Regions from separate parts of the Paenibacillus sp. JT22N7 genome, predicted to be linked through region 4. Evidence: riboswitches for the same ligand, from Rfam matches in the RefSeq annotation. Region 4 holds a riboswitch; each other region holds the start of a gene.
The links. Region 4 has a riboswitch for cobalamin ahead of metE (5-methyltetrahydropteroyltriglutamate--homocysteine S-methyltransferase). Riboswitches for the same ligand answer to the same signal wherever they lie in the genome.

Region 1 (5,062 bases), on a different contig from region 4:
CCCGTCTCAGCATTTCCTCCGTTCCCGCCTTACGGATATTATCCTATGCAAACCGCAGGAGTTGAGTCACAAAAGCCATGCAATTGCGGCTGCAAGGATAAGCGCGAAGAGGATGAGCAAGTAAAAGAAACAACGACAATCAATGTGAAAAACGGCAAAAACAATGCGCAGCGCAAATCCAATAAAAAAGCGGTAATTCGCACCGTTGCCCCTCGTTCTAGAACGAGCAAGCAAAACAGCAGCCCTTGGATTAGCCGCTAGTTTTTAAATTAATAAGTTAATAGCAAAGCACCTTTTCTTCATAACGGAGAAGAGGTGCTCTCTGATTTGTTAATAAATCTAACCATCCTTCAACTGATCTACAATCTCCTGCAGCAAAATCTTTTCCGTCTCCTTCAATTTTTGCAGCTGCTCCATTTGCTTGTACAACGTATCCGAGCTTCGAGTAAGCCAATATTTTAAGATGGAATTTCTTACAGCCAGCGCAGCAGCCTCCAGATTTTTCCATCTGCTTAAAATTTGATTATCATCAATCAAATGATGGTTATTAATCATGTAGTTTAATCGCATGGTCATGCATTTCTTATGGTCGTAAAGCAGGTGGAACGATCTAATATCAAATACTACCTCTTCTTGAGCCAAATATTTTAAATACTCGGAGGCCTTGTCGTAAACATTAATACCGAAGGTTAGCCCGGGTGTGCCTAAAGCTTGGTTATAATGTTCATCCGTATGTGCCTTAGACAAGAGGTAGGCATTCATCGTATTTTTCACATAGGTTAGAGAAAAAGTATAATCGGTATTTTCGAGCGGCTTCAATAAATAAAGATGGTCTTTAAAATCATGGGCATCGATTTCTAATATATGAAATGCTCTATGAAAAGCTTCGTAATCACAGGTGATATTCGTTGAATATTTTCCGTTGGCATTATTGTCACAAAAGTACAGCTTTTTATTTGCATCATCATACCCATTTATCATGACTTCATGTGGGGATTTTGCCGAAATTTCATACTCTTTAATATGAAAACGATCGATCATAACGATTACATAATAGCCGCCATCAATCGATGCTTTAATAAAATCAAACAGCTCGTTATTTAAAATCGTTGAGCTTTGCCTGTCTAACGCTATCCGCTGAAAATCAATAAAAGGGCAGTCATAAAACTCAACCATTTTATCTCTATAATAACCGTTGAAGAAAAAGGTATATAATTGGTTTGGATCAGGAATATCGAATAAATTAATATAATTATTCATAAACCATAATTTTTTCGAGTCCACACGCGAGATAATAGAATAAAAATCACTGTAAAACCAATATGAATCAATAATTTGCTTTTCTTCAACTGGAAGGATTTTCACCGTCACTGTGATCATTCCTTTTCTATTTGATTAGGTTATCTATTGGATTAATTTAATAAATAAGCTCATCATGTGTGAAGTAATTTCAATATAACATTACTGGAAAAAATATGAAAGTTTTATGTTGAAAACACTTTCATTTTCGAATTAAAGCCATTGACAGATTCCCGCTTCCTCCCTATGATTAAGAATGGATTACGGACAGGACGGGCTTATGAGCCTGCAAAACTTCATACTTGAATGAAAATAGGTGCGAAATGTTGGCTGGAACTTATACGTCTTCGTTCGCTTAAAAGGGAAGTTCGGTTAAAGGCCGACACGGACCCGCCACTGTAAAGGGCAGCAGCTTACACAGGCTGCGCTCCCCTCACAAATAAGCCACTGGCTGATGAGCTTCTTTTCGTCGCAAGACGAATAGCAGATGCTTACCCTAGCTGGGAAGGGAAGAGAGGGAGGCCCCAAGTCAGGAGACCTGCCTGTTTTAACATCACTGTTTGACCTACGGTGCTTAGGGAGGTGGTTGGTTATGCCCATTTATTGCAAAATGTCTAACGATTATTTGTTGCTTCATGGCGAGCAGACGCAGATAAGGTTTAGTTATTTAACATAAAAGCATTTCTGACTGCTTTTTAAGGGTCGGGGATGCTTTTTTTAAATATAGAGAAAAGATATGATTTTTCTATCCTTTCTCTATATTTCTACGCGAAACGGTAGCTTTGCCGCCACAGGACGGCTTTCGGCCGTTTACGCTTACTAGAAGGGGAGACAAAAGAAAAATGAACCACACGAAGAAGCCGCTTAGCTTGTCACTTGGAATGATGATCGTTTGCTTGATGCTGGTCCTTGCAGGATGCAGCACGAATGCTGGCCAAAACGCAGAGCAGGGCACGGATGCTGCCTCGGGAAACAACGCTGCTGCCGCTAAAAAAACACTAACAATGGCGTACACTTGGAACCCTGCAGGCGTTGATCCGCATGGCGACGATAGCTGGGATGTTATGCGCTCGGGCGCAGGGGAAACGCTGATTAAATTGAATGAGCAGCTGCAGCCATCCGCTTGGCTCGCGAAGGAATGGAAGCAGGAGGATGCTAATACGTGGACGTTCAAGCTGGAAACGGGCGTAACGTTCCACAACGGCAAAAAAATGGATGCTGAAAGCGTAAAAGCATCGCTGCTGCGTTCCATTGCGAACAGCCATTTGGCGAAGGATTTGCTTCTGGTTAAAGATATTGAAGTGCTTGCGCCTGACGAGCTGAAAATGATTACGACACAGCCGAACTCGGCGATCATTTCCAGCTTGGCTGATCCAAGCACGATTATTCTTGATGTTGACAGCATGAAGGAAGCGGGCAGCTACCCGGCCATGACGGGAGCTTTCAAAATCAAGCAATTTACGAAAGACGTATCGCTTGTTGTTGAGCGTTATGATGGCTATTGGGGGGAACCCGCAAAGCTTTCAGAAGTGACGATGAAGTTTGTAACCGATGGCAACACGCGTCTGATGGCGCTGCAAGCTGGTGAAGTAGATGTCGCAACGGACATTCCGATTGACAGCATTGAGCTGGTAGAGAAGGACAGCAAGCTGGAAGTGCTGTCTGCCCCATCGGTTCGTACACATATGGTATTATTTAATATGAATTCTGCTTTGTTTAAAGAAAAATCGAACCGCGAGGTTGTAGATCAAGCGATTCCGCGCGAGGCGATTATTGAATCGGTTATGCGTGGTTACGGCACGAAAGCGAAAAGCCCGTTCCCGGAAATTTTGCCATTCGGCAAAGTGGCGGAGCAAGCAGCAGGGGAAACGACGGAGCAATTGCTGACCGCTGGCGGCTGGCAGAAAAATGCGGAAGGCATGTGGGAGAAGGAAGGCAAGCCGTTCGAGGCGACGCTCCTTACGTTCCCGCACCGCCCAGAGCTGTCGGTTATGGCAGAGGTTATTCAAAATCAACTGCTTAATGAAGGAATTACCGTGAAAATACGCAAGGTTGAAAATATTGACGCTGAGCTTGCGAAGTCCGATTGGGACCTTGCGATGTACAGCATGCTGACGGCGCAGACGGGCGATCCGCAATATTTCTTGAACATTTTCTATCAAGCTGCTAGCGAATCGAATGTCAGCCATTATGAATCGAAGCCGCTTGAGACGGTAATCGATAAGCTTAACGATACGGCGGATACCGATGCGCGTTATGCGCTTGCGATACAGGCCCAAGATATTATTAATGCTGATTTGCCGCAGTCGTTTATCGTACATCCTGACAATGTATTTGGCGTGAAAAAAGGGGTAACGGGCTTCATACCGCATCCGATCGAATATTATTATGTGACGGCTGAAGTCGATATCCCTTAAGTAAAGGGTGAACTTAAGTATGCTTCGTTTTTGGCTAGAACGCGTCGCGCAAATGCTGCTCGTCATTTTTTGCGTAGCGACGCTTACCTTCATATTAATGCGGGTATCTCCAGGCGATCCGGCGAGAATTTTGCTGACCACGCATAATATCCCGGCCTCGCAGGAGGCGATTGACGCGCTCCGGGAGGAAATGGGACTGACGGATTCCTTGTGGAGTCAATATATAGGCTGGCTAGGCGATGTATTTACATGGCAGTGGGGGACATCTTATATGTCCAAGGAGCCAGTTGCCGGGGAACTGCTCAAAAGGCTGCCCGCCACACTGGAGCTTGCTTCTGCTGGCGCATTGGTCATGCTGCTGGCAACGTGCCTTATAGGCATGGTGACCGCAATCTTTTCAACAGGGCTGCTGGACCGGATAGGCCGAATCCTTGCGCTGCTGGGCGCCTCGATCCCCTCCTTTTGGCTCGGTTTTTTATTGATTTATTTTTTCTCGGTCCGGCTAGGCTGGCTGCCTTCCATGGGACGCGGGGGCTTTGCTCATCTCCTCATGCCGGCGGTTACGCTTGGCCTAGGGCTTGGCGCGGTCTATGCCCGGGTTTTGCGGACGAATATGCTGGAGATGAACAACCAGAACTTCGTCAAAGCATCGCGTGCGAGAGGCTTATCCAAAGGAAGAATATTCATTTTTCAAGTGTTCAAGCATGCCTTTTTGCCGATCTTATCGATGCTGGGGACAAGCTTTGCTTTTATGCTGGGAGGCAATGTGATCGTTGAGACGATCTTTTCCTGGCCCGGTGTAGGCAAATATATTATTGAAGCGATAACGGCGCGGGATTATCCGGTCATTCAAGGTTATGTCGTATTCACCTCCTTCTTGTTTGTCGCAATCCATTTGGCGGTGGAAGTTTTTTATGTGCGCTTGGACCCGCGGCTGCGGGCAAGCTAGGAGGAACTCTTTTTTATGCGGACCCTTTTTCAAAAAAAGAATACAAGCTTGCTGCTTGGCATCGGCCTGTTTGCAAGTATTGTGCTGCTGGGCTTGCTGGCCCCGTGGCTCGCGCCTCATAATCCGCTTCAGGTGAATCTGCCGAATCGGCTTCTGGCGCCGAGCGGCGAATATCCTTTTGGCACCGATCATTTGGGGCGCTGCATTTTATCGCGCATTTTATATGGGATTCGGACGACGGTTACGATTGCTTTTGTCATTTTGGGATTGAGCTTATGCATTAGCTTGCCGATTGGGCTGTTAACAGGCTATTTTGGCGGGCGCACCGATCATTTTTTTATGCGGCTGATGGATGGCACGCTCGCTTTTCCTGATTTTGTACTGACAATTGCCATTG
Region 2 (5,062 bases), on a different contig from region 4:
TCATTACGCCTGTAATAGGTGTGCTGCCCGATCCGTTTCGACTCCAGTAAGCCTGCTTTATGCATTTTCACTAAATAGCTGGATATAACGGATTGCGCAAGTCCTGTTTTTTCTGCAAAAGAACCGACACATACGCCTCCAGCAAACTGACACGCATCGGTTAGATGGCATTGAGGCCCAAAATGCTCCTCAGGCGTTTTCAGCCATTTTAAAATATGGTACCGTTTCTCGTTAGACACAGCTTTAAGTATTGACAAAGTATCCATGAGGCTTAGTATATCTATTTTTATAGAAATGTCAAATTGTTATTTTATAAAATATAGGAACGGGTATCGTAACGCGATCCGTTCTCTATATTTCTCGGACTGAAACGCGCCGCGCCGCCGAAGGACGGCGACAGCCGTTTCACCTTGTGACTATTTGTGAGCGAATGGTTGGATTTTGCGCTTATTCCGTTATCGGGAACCAGCCTGGCGCATGCGTAATCGCTCCCCATAAGCCATTCGGGATGACGAGGCGCTCCTGATCTTGCTTGGATAGCGTAGTCACAATATCCTGCTCGTTGCCTTGCTTGATTTTCTCCGTCCAATCCGGGTCCATAATGAGCTCGCGGCCAAGGGCGATAAACGGCACGCCGGAGTTTTTCGCCTCAAGCGCTTCTTCTGCGGTTGTGATGCTGCCGACACCGATGAACGGAATGTGCTCGCTGTATTTTTCGACGAACCATGCCATGCGGCTTTGCGAATCCTGCTCGCCTCTGCGCGGCTTCGACCAGAAATCTTGAAGCGACACATGCAAATAATCCAGCTTCATCTCGATTAGAGCGTTAACCAGATGGTACGAATGCTCCATCGTTAATCCTTCTTCTTCCGGCTCCTCCGGCGAGAAGCGATAGCCTACAAGAAACGGCTGCGGCGCCATAGCGGCTGCCTTCTTAACAGCTTCAACGACGTAGAGCGGGAACGCCATACGTTTATGAACAGAGCCGCCCCAGTCGTCGGTACGCACATTGGAAGCCGGGGAGTAAAATTGCTGCAGCAGGTAGCCATTGGCACCGTGAATTTCAACGCCGTCAAAACCAGCCTCAATCGCGCGGCGTGTCGCTTCGCCAAAGTCGGCGATAATCGACTTGATTTCCTCCTCGTTCAGCTCGCGTGGCACAATTCCGCCCTCCTGCTGGGCAATGCTGCTGGCACTCACCAAATCATCATTTGGCACTAGGCCAGGGAAGCATGATCTTCCGCCATGGAAAATTTGCAAAATCGCTTTCGCACCTTGGCTTTTAATAGCATCGGCCAGACGCTTGAGGCTTGGAATCATTGCGTCCGTATCCGCGCCAAATTCGCCGGGGAAGCCTTTGCCGTTGCGGCTCACGTAGACGCACGCTGTAACGACGATGCCGGGCCCAGCACTGCGGCGGCTGTAGTAGGCAAGCTCTTCATCAGGCACGGTGCCGTCCGGATTGGACGAGCAGGTTGTCATGGGCGCCATGACAATTCGATTATGTACAGACATGCCGCTCGCGAAAGTGAATGGTTCAAATAAAGGCTGAAATTGTGGTTTCATCAGTAGTTCCCTCCAGTTACGAAATGCTATGTGCTTTATTTTATATCAGATAATTACGAAAGGAAAGTGGAGTGGAAAGGTTGCTTAAATGAAAGGGCTGGTATATAATCAACCAGATTTGCAAACAACTGAAAAATTGTGGGAATAAGGTGCAACAGCTGCGGCTGGAGCTTAAAAGGGAAGTTCGGTGCAAAACCGACGCGGTCCCGCCACTGTTACGGATTAGCTGAAGCTACAAGGCCACTGATCTCGCTTAGCGGGATTGGGAAGGCAGCTTCCAGTACAATTTCCGGTAGCCAGGAGACCTGCCTGTTCTGACAACACTGCTGTAACCTACGGAGGATAGGGAAGTGTTAGCGCGCATGCTTATTTGCTATGATGGAAAATAACAATAACAGGCAGCTCTATCTTTCCTATGACTGGAGGTAGATCTGTCTTTTTTTGCGGATTTTTGCAGGAAGATGATTTTGCTAGAGGGAGAGGAAATAGAGAAGATGAAACGTACACAAATGGCAAAAAACAAAAAAACAATAGGTGTTTTATTTAGCCTATGCTTGCTGCTGGCTCTAATGGGGTGCAGTGGCGTTAACGGTTCCAATGAATCAGGCAGCAATAATGAGCTGTCGCAGCAGTCTGCTGCTCCGTCCGCCTCTACAGCAGCTGCTTCTGAAGAAATCGTGCTGGCTGCGCCGCGGGATTTAGCACCGGGACCGCAGGATGCTTATTACACGAGCACCATTCTGTATGTATGGGAGCCGTTGATTTCCGCTTCCGAGGATGGAAAGCCTGCTCCAAAGCTGGCGGAAGCGTGGGAAATGTCTGCTGATGCCAAGGAATGGACCTTCATGCTGCGCAAAGGCGTCACCTTCCATGATGGCGCGCCATTCAACGCGGACGCGGTACTTGCAAATTTTGCCCGTTACAAGCAAGTGAGCCCGAAAAGCTCGCCATTCTATACGCTCGACATCAACAATTCATACCCAAGCCTTCAGGAAGTCGTGAAGGTTGATGATAGCACGATTAAGCTTGTTTTCGACAATCCGCAGCCGACGCTGCTGTATTCGATGATCAACTTTTCAAGCCCGATGTACAGCCCGAATAATTTTGACGAAAGTGGCGACTTTAACGGCCTGCCGCAAGGGACAGGCCCTTTCAAGCTTGTGCAGCATGAGAAGGATCAATTTTCACTGCTAGAGGCTTACGACGGTTATTATGGCGAAAAAGCAAAAGCCCAAAAAATCCGCGTCCGCGTCATACCGGACCCTGATACAAGGCTTGCTGCCTTGAAATCTGGCGAGATTTTGGGCGTCATGGATTTGGGCGCTATTCCTCCTGCCCTTGCCGAGGAGCTGCTGAAGGATGAACGCTTTGCTGTATCGACGGCAAAATCGACGATTTCCCATTACCTGCATCCGAACGGTGCCAAAGCGCCATTCAATGATGTGAAAATGCGTCAGGCGCTGAGCCTGATGATTGACCGCGAGCAGCTGGTGAAGGAGCTGTATTTGGGCTATCCGACCGCTACGGCGAACATTTTGAATGCGACATCGCCGTTTTATAAGGACATTCCTGTCGTCCATGATTCAGAAAAGGCAATCGCCCTGGCGCATGAGGTGCTTGGGGACAGCAGGCAGGCGGTTACGCTAATTGTGCCTACCTATGGACTCGATCGTTATCCGTATAAAGCGCAAGCCGAGCTGCTTCAGGCTGTGCTTCAAGAGCTGCAGCTGGACGTGACGATTCAAATATTGGATGGTGCGGCATACAAGGAAGCACAGGCACAAGGAAACTTCGATCTGGCACTGGCCATTCAGGGGCTGCCGAATGGCGATCCTTATTCGATTTTGAACAATTATATGGCGAGCGAAGGCTCAAGCAATATCAGTTATACGCTTGGTTACAGCAATGCCCATGTGGATGAGCTGTTGAAGCAGGTGAAGACGACGCTGGATATGGATGACCGCGCTGCGATTTATAACGAGCTGCAGGATATTGCAGCCGAGGAATTGCCGACGATTCCGCTGTTTAATGATGCGAGCTTAATTGCGTACAGCAAAGAAATTACCGGATACGGTGCACTTGTGTATGGTACAACGCTGCCGCAGCTGGAGCGGGTGCAATAAGATGGCCTATTTCATTCGGAGGTTGGCGGCGGCGGTTCCCGTTCTGATTGGCATTACGTTTATAGCCTTTGCCTTAAGCGTCGCTTCTCCGGGTGATCCGGCTGTCGAACTGCTGAGCATGAACGGCTTCAGCCAGCCGACCGAAGAGCAAATTGCTTTGAAAAGAGAAGAGATGGGGCTGAATGATCCGCTGCTCATTCAGTATGGCCATTGGTTATCAAAGGCGCTGCAAGGTGATCTTGGCACGTCTTATATGACGAAGGAATCGGTTAGCGGCGAGCTGCTGCGCCGCCTGCCAGCAACATTAAGCCTATCTTTGCTAGCTGTCCTGTTCGCCGTCCTGCTTGGAGTGCCATCCGGCATGCTCATGGCGATCCGGCGCAATCGGCTGTTCGATCATATCGGCAGGGCGCTTGCGCTGATTTTGGTTTCCATTCCTGGATTTTGGCTGGCGATCATGCTCATTGCCTTATGGTCGGAGAAGCTGCAGCTGCTCCCGACTAGCGGCTACGGCACCTGGAAGCATTTGCTTATGCCAGCGGCGGTGCTTGCTTCCGGTACAGGCGCCATATTGATGCGGCTGACACGTGCGGCGCTGCTGGAGGAGCTGAATAAAGATTATATGCTGACAGCCCGAGCGAAGGGGCTGCGTGAGAGCTTTATTGTGCTTCGGCATGCGCTGCGCAATGCTTGTATTCCGTTGCTCACGGTTATCGGCAGTTATTTTGGAGCGATTGTTGGCGGCTCCGTCATCGTGGAAGTTATATTTGCGGTACCGGGCATCGGGCGCTTTGCGATGGACGGCATTTTTCGCAGAGATTATCCGGTCATTCAGGGCTATGTCGTATTTACCGGTCTCATCTACGTGCTGTTTAATTTGGCGACAGATTTATGTTACGGGCTCGCTCATCCGCAAATCAGGCTGGGAGGGAAGCTGCGATGAAGATGTCCTACGGGGTGGCCGCGGGCGTGCTTGCCTTCGTACTGCTTGCCAGCTTGCTGGCACCGCTGCTTGCTCCTTATGACCCGAATCAGATTAATATGGCGGAAAGGCTTGCGCCGTTGTCCTCCGCACATTGGCTAGGAACGGACACGCTGGGAAGGGATGTGCTGAGCCGCATTTTGTATGGCGGAAGGGTGTCGATCTTGCTCGCGGTCGCTGTTACGCTCGCTACAATGCTCGTCGGCCTGCTGCTGGGCACCATTAGCGGTTATGCTGGCGGTTGGACCGATGAAGCCATTCAAATTGTCGTTAGCATTTTTCAAGGGCTGCCGGGTCTTGCCCTTATGCTGGCCATTGCAGGTACGCTCGGTCCTGGGGTGAAAAGCCTGTTTGTCGCGCTGCTCTTCACCTCATGGGCGGATTTCTCTCG
Region 3 (5,062 bases), on a different contig from region 4:
TCCTCGTGCCGGCCATTACAACGCTGCTTGGCAATAGAGCCTTCTGGCCGGCTAGGGCAGAGCTAGTGGGAGAAGAACAAAGCAAGTCTGGCAAGCATAGGCAAATCGTTTAAATCGCATTATTATTTGCAGCAGCAAAGCGCCTTTCTGTCTGGTCGGCATGACCAGGAGGGAAAGGCGCTTTTTATTTTGCTGCTAATATATGTACAGGTGTGAAAATTCCATAGGCCAAGCTTCCGTTCTGGGCGCACAGGAATAAAATGAGGGGAAACGAAAAGCGCAAAGGAGGTTCGCCAAAATGAGAAAGAGGTTCCTTCGTCTAATATTTATCGTAGTCCTGTTTATTGGAATAAGCCTCTGGAGTTCCGCATCGCTATCCGTGTCCGCAGCAGATGTCTGTACTCCTGCAAATAATGAGCAGCAGACGAATGCTGCCGCCTCATCGCCAACCGACTCCCCCTGTAATGAACATGCGGGTCATGAGGCTCCAGATCCGGCTGCAACCGCTCCCGGGGATCAGTTGACCGATGAGCAGGCCGGGTGGCTGCTTACAGGTGTCATTGCTTTATTTCTCATTATCGTCGTCATATGGCGCCAGCATGCTTTCAAGTCGAAGCGTTAGCTGCCAAAGGAGTGGCGCAGCTTAATGATAGGGCTGCATCGTTATGCCGCAGACGCGAACAATAGCCAGCGTGCATTTTAGCTATCTGCGGCCTCATGTTTTATTTTTCTATTAAATGATGGACAAGCTTAATGATAAGACGAAATGCAACCGTTTGGACGCATCTGCCGTATAAGTAGTGCTCTGTGTAAGACAGGCGGAAAGGAAGAGATTAAACATGGCCATTCGTTCAGGAAAAAGCATACTTTTAATCATTGGAATGTTATTATTAGGAGGATGCTCGTTATTTGAGGAAGCCAAGCAGACGGTCAATTCCGTATCAAACTCGGCCGAATATGTGACGGGAGCAGCAACGTACATGCAGACGCTGACAAATTTCAGCGAGCAGGCGACGCAGCTTGCGGAGCAAGCCGTAAACGATGCGAGTGCACGCGCTGATTATAAAGAACAGCTGGTAGCTGTGCAGGAGTCCATCAAGCAGTTTGGCGAGCTGCACGCGCCGGATTTTGCCAAGGACGTCCATCAGTCCGTGGTCGATTATAATTTGAAGCTGCAGGAAAGCATTGATGCGGTGCTGAAGCAGATCGAAGACGGCAAAGCATTGATTGACGCAACGGAAATTCCAAATACGATTAACAAAATCAACGAGCTGTTAAATCAAGTGAATCAACTTCAGCAGCTGGTATCGTAACGGTAAAGAGAGGAAGAGTGGAAGATGAAAGTAAATATTTTGCATGCTAGCATGACGAACTCCAAGGAATCCGGTTTCGTAGGCAAGGTTCATTTTGAAGTAGAGGGCCAGACGAACCAATACGAAATTACCCTTCATAGCCGCAAGGCGACAGAGTGGGGCTACGGTTTGTTTTTTCTGAATGAATCGGGCAAGGAAGAAGATCTTTTGGCGGTTGAGGATGAGCTGGAAGAGGACGATGAACTGTTTGATTCCCTCGTGAATGCAGCTTGGGAAACGCTTGAGAAGAAATAAATAGCTCCGGTAAAAAATAGAGCTGGTGTCAGCCTGGACATGCTGTCCGTGCTTGCGCCGGCTCTATTTGCGCCAAGGCTGATGGCATAAACGCACTTGTCGATCATACAATCTAATGTTATCATTAAGATTACAATTTAATAGGAAGGGAATAAGTGTCAGCAGGCGCCAAAGCGCCCAAGTTGACTTAATAGGGAAGTCGGTGAGAGACCGGCGCGGACCCGCCACTGTATGAAGCGTCCTAACGCTTCAAAGCCAGGAGACCTGCTTATTTCAACGACACTGTAAACCTACGTGGATATTAGGAAGGTGTTAGAGATTGGATGGCCCTTCGCTGTCTGCGTTTAACAAGGACATTGGTCTTTTCAAGCATTTCTAACACATATCGTTAGAGGTGCTTTTTTTGTTGGATAGAAATTGTAAATTGCTACATAGAAGGAGTTGGGCATCAATGAGTGAAGCAGGCGTCGGCAAGCTGTTAATTATCGGATTCGGCCCAGGGAGCTTCGAGCATATTACGAAACGCGCCCGTGAAGCGATTCAGGAGAGCGATATTGTCATCGGCTACAACACGTATGTCGACTTGATTCGGGAGCTAATCAGCGATCAGGCGATTGTGCGTACGGGGATGACAGAGGAGGTCAGCCGGGCGCAGGAAGCGGTGCGCCAAGCGGAGAACGGCAAGAAGGTAGCCGTTATATCAAGCGGCGATGCGGGCGTATACGGCATGGCAGGACTCGTGTATGAGGTGCTGATTGAGAAAGGCTGGAAGCGTAATGGCGGGGTAGAGGTTGAAGTGATTCCCGGCATTTCTGCCATTAACTCGACAGCATCCCTGCTTGGCGCGCCGATAATGCATGATGCTTGCACGATCAGCCTGAGCGATCATTTGACGCCTTGGGAGCTGATTGCGCGCAGGGTAGAAGCGGCCGGACAAGCGGATTTCGTCATTGCGCTTTATAACCCGCGCAGCGGCAGAAGAACGCGGCAAATCGTGGAGACTCAGCGGATTTTGCTCAAATACCGCTCGCCAGATACGCCGGTAGGCATTGTGAAAAGCGCGTACCGCGACCGTGAAGACATTGTCGTGACGACGCTTGCCCGTATGCTTGACCATGATATCGGCATGCTGACAACAGTCGTCATCGGCAACTCGACGACCGTCAATTATGACGGGCTAATGATTACGCCGCGCGGCTATCAGCGCAAATATACGCTTGGCGAAGGCGCGCAGCCTTTGAAGCCCCACCAGCGTCTGCAAGAGAAGAATGAGCCGTGGGCGCTTCATACGGCAGGAATGCCTGAGCTTCCAGCGGACGGGGGCTATCGTGCGGATGAATATGACGCGACGGACCAGCTGCTCGAGCGGGAGGAGCCGCAGGCGGTTGCGCCAGATGAACCGAGAAATGATAATGGACAGGGCGGCGGAGTGGCGGTTGCAGTAGCCCCCCCGGTTGCGCCCGTGAAGCCGGCCCCAGCCCCAATAAATACAGCCGTTTCAATGAGGGCAGAGGCTGCCCCGGCACCTGCAGTATCGCCTCTGCATTTGGCGATGGAAGCGGTTCTCCTGAATGATCGCAGCAAGGGGATCGAGCCTAGTGCGGCGTTTGGCGCAGTATCGAGCCCTATGCCTGTGTTTGCGCAGCAATCGGTACTTGAGTTTGCCGTAAGCCCAGGTGTCGCGACAAAAAACTTCACGCCCCAGCAGCTCGTAGCATTGGCGCAGGCTGTTGGCGAGAAGGGTTCGATTGAATATACGCCGCATCATCATTTGCTGGTGCGGATTCCAACATCGGACCCGGACAGTGTGACGGCGAAGCTGCGCGCGGATGGGCTCAGCCTAGCTCCAATCGGTGATGTACTGCAATTGAAGGCTTGCGATTTTTGCAATCTGGAGAAGGCGGAATCGGTGCCTTATGCCGATGAGCTGCAAGACAAGATCGGCGGCATGGCAATGCCGAAGGAGCTGCGTGTCGGGTTCAATGGCTGCGGCATGGCATGTTATGGCGCAGTTAACGAGGATATCGGCATCGTGTATCGCCGTGGCAAATTCGATTTGTTCCTCGGCGGCAAAACCGTCGGCCGCAACGCGCATGCCGCGCAGCCGGTTGCCGAAGGCATTGCCGTCGACGAAATCGTGCCACTGATTGAACGCATTATTGCGCTTTATAAATCGGAAGGCCATCCGAATGAGCGCTTTCATAAATTTTTCAAACGAATGGGTCAAATAGAAGGCTATCGCTATCAGGAGCTGCCTGTTTTTCATATCGAAGACGCATTGTGCGGAGACTAGCGACAGCAAGGGAGATGAAGGAAGATGGATGCGGTTTTGTTTGTAGGGCACGGAAGCCGGGATGAGAGAGGCAATGAAGAGGTACGCGAGTTTGTCGCCTCTGTAGCTTCAACACTGAAAGCAGATTTGGTAGAGCTGTGCTTTCTGGAGTTTGTCACGCCGACGATGAAGCAGGGCTTTGATATTTGCGTATCAAAAGGGGCGACCCGGATCGCCGTCATTCCGATTACGTTATTTTCGGCAGGGCATGCAAAGCTGCATATGCCAGCAGCAATTGATGAGGCAAAGCTGCGTTACCCAGCTGTAAATATTATTTATGGACGGCCAATTGGCGTCCACGATCAGGTGCTGGAAATTTTGACCTCCCGCCTTGGCGAAGCGGTTGCCGCAGAGGAAAGCGAGCTTGCGGATACGGCCATTTTGATCGTCGGCCGGGGCAGCAGCGATGCGGATGCGAACAGTGAGCTATTCAAAATTTCCCGCTTGTTCTGGGAGCGTCTAAAAGTGAAATGGGTCGAAACCGCCTTTATTGGCGTTACGGCACCTTTGATGGATGAAGGAGTAGAGCGCTGCCTCAAGCTGGGCGCGCGCAAAGTCATTATACTGCCTTATTTCCTGTTTACCGGTGTCTTAATTAAACGGATGGAAGCGGCGATGGAGCAATATACGGCTGCATATCCGGATACGGAATTTGTGCTTGCAGAATATTTCGGCTTCCACCCGCTGCTTAAAGAGATTTTGAAAGACCGCGCAGCAGAAGCGCTGCAGGACGAAGTGAAGATGAACTGCGATATGTGCCAGTTCCGCCTGCAAGCGATGAAAGATCATGACCATCACCACCACCATGATCACGATCACGACCATCACGACCACCACCATGATCATCATGATCACGACCATGGTCATGAACACCATGCACACGACCACGGCCATGACCATCGTCACGATCATGATCACCATGCGCATGATCACGGCCATGACCATCGTCACGATCATGATCACCATGCGCATGATCACGAGCATCATGAGGGCCATACGCACGAGCATAATCATGACCAACATGACCATGATCACCACGAGCACGAGCATCTTGAAATCGGTGAGCTTGCTGCCGATGATGCCAAGGAAGATTCGCAGAAGAAAAATGATCCGTCCAAGGCGG
Region 4 (5,062 bases):
AAGCAGCAATGATGAAATGGATTGATACGATTTCTTATTCCAATAAGCTGCGGGATTTACCCGCCATTTGGAAATGCGGGCTTGCAGCCCTTCTGCTGCTGCTTGCCTATATCGCTCATCCGCTCGTACAGCTTGTCATTTTCGGATGGCTTGCACTGTGGACGGTCGGCTATGCGAAAGTGCCCGCTAAGCTTTATGCGGCGCTGCTTTTCTCCTCTTGCCTGCTGTTCATTCTCAGCTTGCCCGCGCTGCTCATTGAATTCAGCAATAGCAGCAGCGAAGCGGGAAGCTTAGCGGCAGCGAAAGCAGGCTGGATGCTCGTTTCATGGGAGCCGCTTAGCCTGTATGTGCCAGAGGCATCGTTAGGGCTGGCCGGACATATTTTTACGCGTATTCTTGCTTGCCTGGCATGTATGTTTTTTATCACCTTGACGACCCCCTTCCCGGATCTGCTGCAAGTGCTGAAGCGGTTGAAAATGCCGCAAATTGTACTGGAGCTCATGATTATTATGTATCGCTTCATCTTTCTGCTGCTGGATACGGCGGGGGCTATGCTGGTCGCGCAGCGTGCACGCGGCGGTCAACACGGTTTTAAAGGCAAATTGCAGGGTACGGCGGCGATTGCTGTGCGGCTCTTCGTCAAAACGATGCATCGATACAAGGGGCTCTCGAATGGGCTTATGGCAAGAGGATTTACGAATGAAATCCGTCTTGCGCCTAGTGTAAAGCGGACGGTTCGCCTCCGATATTGGGCGGAAGCGGGGCTCGGCTTAACGATTTTGCTGGCAGCAGAGCTATGGCTTCGGTATGGAGGTGAATAAGCTGGCGGATAACGATCGGGCATCAACCATTATGGAAATGAACCAAGTGAGCTATGCTTATCCCGGAACGGACAAGACCGCTTTAAACGGGCTAGAGCTGCGTATTCCGGCGAACAAGAAGATAGCGCTGTGCGGGCATAATGGCTCGGGCAAGTCGACGCTCTTCTTGCAGCTTATTGGCATTAATCGTCCGGAATCCGGTTTTGTCAGCTGGCGCGGCGAGCCGCTTTCTTACAAGCCCAGAGAGCTTGCCAGCTTGAGACGGCGCGTCGGCCTTGTTTTTCAGGACCCGGAGCATCAGCTCATTTTGAATACCGCTTATGAGGATATTTCCTATGGGCTGCGCAATGCGGGGCTTCAAGAAGTGGAAATTGACAGACGTACGGCGCGCATCGTTCAGCAGCTGAACTTGCAGGAACTGGCGCATAAGCCGCTGCATCATCTCAGCCTTGGGCAAAAGAAGCGAGTCGCTCTTGCCGGCGTACTGGCCCTGGAGCCGGAGTTAGTGCTGCTTGATGAGCCGGCTGCTTATCTCGATCCGATATCGGAGCAGCGGCTGATGGCTGAGCTGGACCGCATTCATGCCAGCGGCATAACGCCGGTTATGGCGACGCATGACATGAATATGGCCTATGCTTGGGCGGATTGGATTTTCATCATGAATGAGGGCCGCTGTATATTGGAGGGTACGCCGGAGACGGTATTTCGCGAAGGCGAGCGTCTCAGAAGCCTTGGACTCACGCTGCCAATGGTGCTGGAAGCTTGGGAGGCACTGCCGCCTGAGCTGCGAGGAGAACAGCAGGCGCCGCGTACGCTCGCGCAATTTAAAGCGGCTGTAAAATCTTTTGTTGTATAAAAACGCAAAAATTCGTATATTTATACATGTTGCTTGAAATATAGGAAAGGATATGATTTTTCCATCCTATCTCTATATTTCTCCGTTTCACCTTGTATAAATAAAGATCGACCAACTAAATAGCGAGGAATAGGGTGCTCTTGCGTAACGTCTTGAGCTTAAAAGGGAAGTCCGGTGCAATACCGGCGCGGTCCCGCCACTGTAACAGCGGAGTTTTGCGCAATAAAGCCACTGGCATGATGCCGGGAAGGCGAGCGCAGCGATGATGATGCTGGAGCCAGGAGACCTGCCTTATTCTATACACTGCAGTACCTACGGGAGATAGGGAGGTGTTAAAGATGGCAGCCATCGTTTGTTGAAACGAGGGGCGTCTTTACCCACATTTCTGTACAGGGTAGGACGTCCCTTTTTGCAGTTTCTGGCTGGCAGCAAATTGGATGTATAGGGAAAGGCCGCCGCGAAGAAATTCGCTCGCACTGCCATAAGTATATATCTGAGTTTGTTGATGAAATAACAAAGGATTATAACATCCATCCACAAGGATGAATAATGAAAAACAGGAGGCAATAACAATGAGTCAAGTAAAAAGCAGCAGTTTGGGATATCCGCGTATCGGTGAAAACAGAGAATGGAAAAAAGCTCTGGAGGCATTCTGGAGCGGCAAGCTTGCGGAAGCGGCTTTCTTGAAGCAGCTGGAGACGATTCGTCTAAACCATCTCCAATTGCAAAAACAGGCCGGCATTGATCTCATTCCGGTAAATGATTTTTCGTATTATGACCATATCCTTGATACAGCTGCGATGTTTGGCGTCGTGCCTGAGCGCTTTGGCTATACAGGCAGCCCCGTATCGGTAATGACCTATTATGCAATGGCGCGAGGCAACAAAACCGCTTCGGCATCCGAGATGACGAAATGGTTCAATACGAACTATCACTACATCGTTCCTGAGCTGAAAGGCATTACGCCGGCGCTGACCGAGAACCGTCCGTTGATCGCTTACCGCGAAGCAAAGGAAAAGCTGGGCATCGAAGGCAAACCAGTCATTGTTGGACCTTATACATTCCTCAAGCTGTCTAAAGGCTATGCCGCTTCTGAGCTTGCTACAGTTGCTGCTCAGTATGTTCCGCTGTATGCACAGGTGCTGCGCGAGTTGGAGCAAGAAGGCGTACAATGGGTGCAAATGGATGAGCCTTCGCTTGTAACAGACGTTTCCGAAGCAGATTTGGCGCTTGTGCAAAGCATTTATGCCCAGCTTCATGAAGCGGCACCTAAGCTCAATTTGCTGCTGCAAACGTATTTTGAATCGGTTCAGCATTATGCTGCAATTGCGGCTTTGCCTGTACAGGGCTTAGGTCTGGACTTCACAGCTGGCGCTGAAAAGAACCTGCAGCAGCTGGAGTCAATCGGCTTCCCGCAGGACAAAGTGCTGGGTGCAGGCGTTATTGACGGCCGCAACATTTGGCGGGCGGATCTTCAGGAGCGCAAAGCGCTGCTTGCCCGTATTGCTAAAGTCGTGCCAAACGACCGACTGATTGTAAGCTCCTCTTGCAGCCTGCTGCATGTACCTGTGTCAGCGGCTCTTGAAACGGCACTGCCGGCAGAGCTTGCAGGCGCACTGGCGTATGCCAATGAGAAGCTGGAGGAAATTGCCGTTCTGGCAACTGCGCTGAATGAAGGAGAAGCAGCGGTAAAAGAGGCGTTTGATCGCAATGCAGCAGCTTTGGCTGCACTTGCCGCATCGCCGTCCCGTGGCCGTGCGAGCGTCCATGCCGCTGTAGCGAGCATTGATGCGCAGCCATCGGAGCGCAAAGCGGTATTTGCAGAGCGCCAAGTGAGCCAGAAGGAACGCTGGCAGCTGCCATTCCTGCCGACAACGACAATCGGCAGCTTCCCACAAACGGCGGAAGTTCGCCAAGCGAGACGGCAATGGCGTCGTGGTGATTTGGGCGAGGAGCAATACCGCGTATTCATTAAGGAGCAAATTCAGCATTGGATCAAGCTGCAGGAAGAGATCGGCCTTGATGTTCTCGTTCATGGAGAGTTTGAGCGTACGGATATGGTTGAGTTTTTCGGAGAGAAGCTGGAAGGCTTTGCTTTCACGAAAAATGGCTGGGTGCAATCCTATGGCTCGCGCTGCGTAAAACCGCCAGTCATTTACGGCGATGTGCAGTTCAGCAAGCCGATGACTGTCGAAGAAACCGTTTATGCGCAGTCGCTGACTTCTAAACCGGTGAAAGGCATGCTGACGGGCCCGATTACGATTTTGAACTGGTCGTTCGTTCGCAGCGACTTGACTCGTGAGCAGGTTGCTTACCAAATCGCGCTTGCCTTGGCAGAAGAAGTGAAGGCGCTGGAGGAAGCGGGCATTGAAATGATTCAGGTGGATGAGCCTGCCCTTCGTGAAGGCTTGCCGCTAAAACGTGAAGATTGGGAGCACTATTTGAACTGGGCTGTGCTTGCCTTCCGCTTGTCCACTTCTGACGTTAAGGATACGACGCAAATTCACACGCATATGTGCTATTGCGAGTTCCATGACATCATTGATTCCATTCGCGCGCTGGATGCCGACGTTATTTCCATCGAAACGTCCCGCAGCCATGGCGAGCTGATTCACAGCTTCGAGGAGCACACGTATGAGCTGGGTATTGGCCTTGGCGTATACGATATTCACAGCCCTCGCGTGCCGGAGGTAGAGGAAATGACATCGATGATCAAACGCGCTCTGAACGTGCTTGAGCCAGAATTGTTCTGGATTAACCCGGACTGCGGACTTAAAACACGTGGTGTAGATGAGACTGTGGCATCGCTGCGCAACATGATCCAAGCGACTGAGCAAGTACGGGAGCAGTTGGCTAAGTAATTGTAATAAGCATGGTTATTAAAAAAGCTCCGCTTGCGCTGATTGGCGCAAGCGGAGCTTTTGCTTTACTTGGAAGCGGGGAGGGTCAAAGCCGGGGAGCGGCGTGCCACAACAGGCAGGCAAAAGCATGCCATTAGGAGGGGATGTTTTGCCTGCCTGCTTCAGCCGCCCGCTTAAATGGTCTCTGCCGCAGGATTCATCAGGCAATAGCCAATGCCCCATACCGTCTGAATCAAGGAGGCAGATTCGGGGTGGACGCGGTTCAGCTTCTCTCTGATCCGCTTCACATGCGTATCGATCGTCCGGTAATCGCCGAGCGATTGATAGCCCCAAATTCGCCGCATTAAATCCTCGCGGGAAATGGGCTGATTGATGTTGGCTGCCATAAAGCGCAGCAGCTCATATTCGCGGAACGTCAGCTTCACCTTGCTGTTTCCGGCAATGACTTGCCGCGAATCATAATCGAAGACGAGTCCTGGCAGCGTGAGATCGGGCGTCTGCTTGCGCTGCAAGGCGCGATAAGC

Region 1: it holds a riboswitch for cobalamin, as region 4 does, so the genes downstream of both, AC50Y5_RS32160 (ABC transporter substrate-binding protein) here and metE (5-methyltetrahydropteroyltriglutamate--homocysteine S-methyltransferase) in region 4, are expected to answer to the same signal.
Region 2: it holds a riboswitch for cobalamin, as region 4 does, so the genes downstream of both, AC50Y5_RS15420 (ABC transporter substrate-binding protein) here and metE (5-methyltetrahydropteroyltriglutamate--homocysteine S-methyltransferase) in region 4, are expected to answer to the same signal.
Region 3: it holds a riboswitch for cobalamin, as region 4 does, so the genes downstream of both, cobJ (precorrin-3B C(17)-methyltransferase) here and metE (5-methyltetrahydropteroyltriglutamate--homocysteine S-methyltransferase) in region 4, are expected to answer to the same signal.

What each region holds. Positions count from the first base shown of each region.
Region 1 covers NZ_JBXENY010000019.1:53,861-58,922, reverse strand. Annotated here, with positions in the region: partial or broken gene AC50Y5_RS32170 (hypothetical protein) at 1-261, shown strand, start outside; gene AC50Y5_RS32165 (hypothetical protein) at 340-1,371, opposite strand; cobalamin riboswitch at 1,597-1,859, shown strand; gene AC50Y5_RS32160 (ABC transporter substrate-binding protein) at 2,142-3,716, shown strand; gene nikB (nickel ABC transporter permease) at 3,736-4,665, shown strand; gene nikC (nickel transporter permease) at 4,681-5,062, shown strand, end outside.
Region 2 covers NZ_JBXENY010000005.1:193,136-198,197, reverse strand. Annotated here, with positions in the region: gene AC50Y5_RS15430 (ArsR/SmtB family transcription factor) at 1-266, opposite strand, end outside; gene AC50Y5_RS15425 (NADH-dependent flavin oxidoreductase) at 448-1,566, opposite strand; cobalamin riboswitch at 1,696-1,893, shown strand; gene AC50Y5_RS15420 (ABC transporter substrate-binding protein) at 2,061-3,689, shown strand; gene nikB (nickel ABC transporter permease) at 3,691-4,632, shown strand; gene AC50Y5_RS15410 (ABC transporter permease) at 4,629-5,062, shown strand, end outside.
Region 3 covers NZ_JBXENY010000009.1:74,384-79,445, reverse strand. Annotated here, with positions in the region: gene AC50Y5_RS22945 (MMPL family transporter) at 1-113, shown strand, start outside; gene AC50Y5_RS22940 (hypothetical protein) at 299-622, shown strand; gene AC50Y5_RS22935 (DUF6376 family protein) at 840-1,313, shown strand; gene AC50Y5_RS22930 (hypothetical protein) at 1,338-1,607, shown strand; cobalamin riboswitch at 1,744-1,893, shown strand; gene cobJ (precorrin-3B C(17)-methyltransferase) at 2,059-3,900, shown strand; gene AC50Y5_RS22920 (sirohydrochlorin chelatase) at 3,925-5,062, shown strand, end outside.
Region 4 covers NZ_JBXENY010000001.1:165,760-170,821, forward strand. Annotated here, with positions in the region: gene AC50Y5_RS00740 (energy-coupling factor ABC transporter substrate-binding protein) at 1-12, shown strand, start outside; gene cbiQ (cobalt ECF transporter T component CbiQ) at 9-821, shown strand; gene AC50Y5_RS00750 (energy-coupling factor ABC transporter ATP-binding protein) at 808-1,677, shown strand; cobalamin riboswitch at 1,793-1,985, shown strand; gene metE (5-methyltetrahydropteroyltriglutamate--homocysteine S-methyltransferase) at 2,250-4,538, shown strand; gene AC50Y5_RS00760 (response regulator transcription factor) at 4,712-5,062, opposite strand, start outside.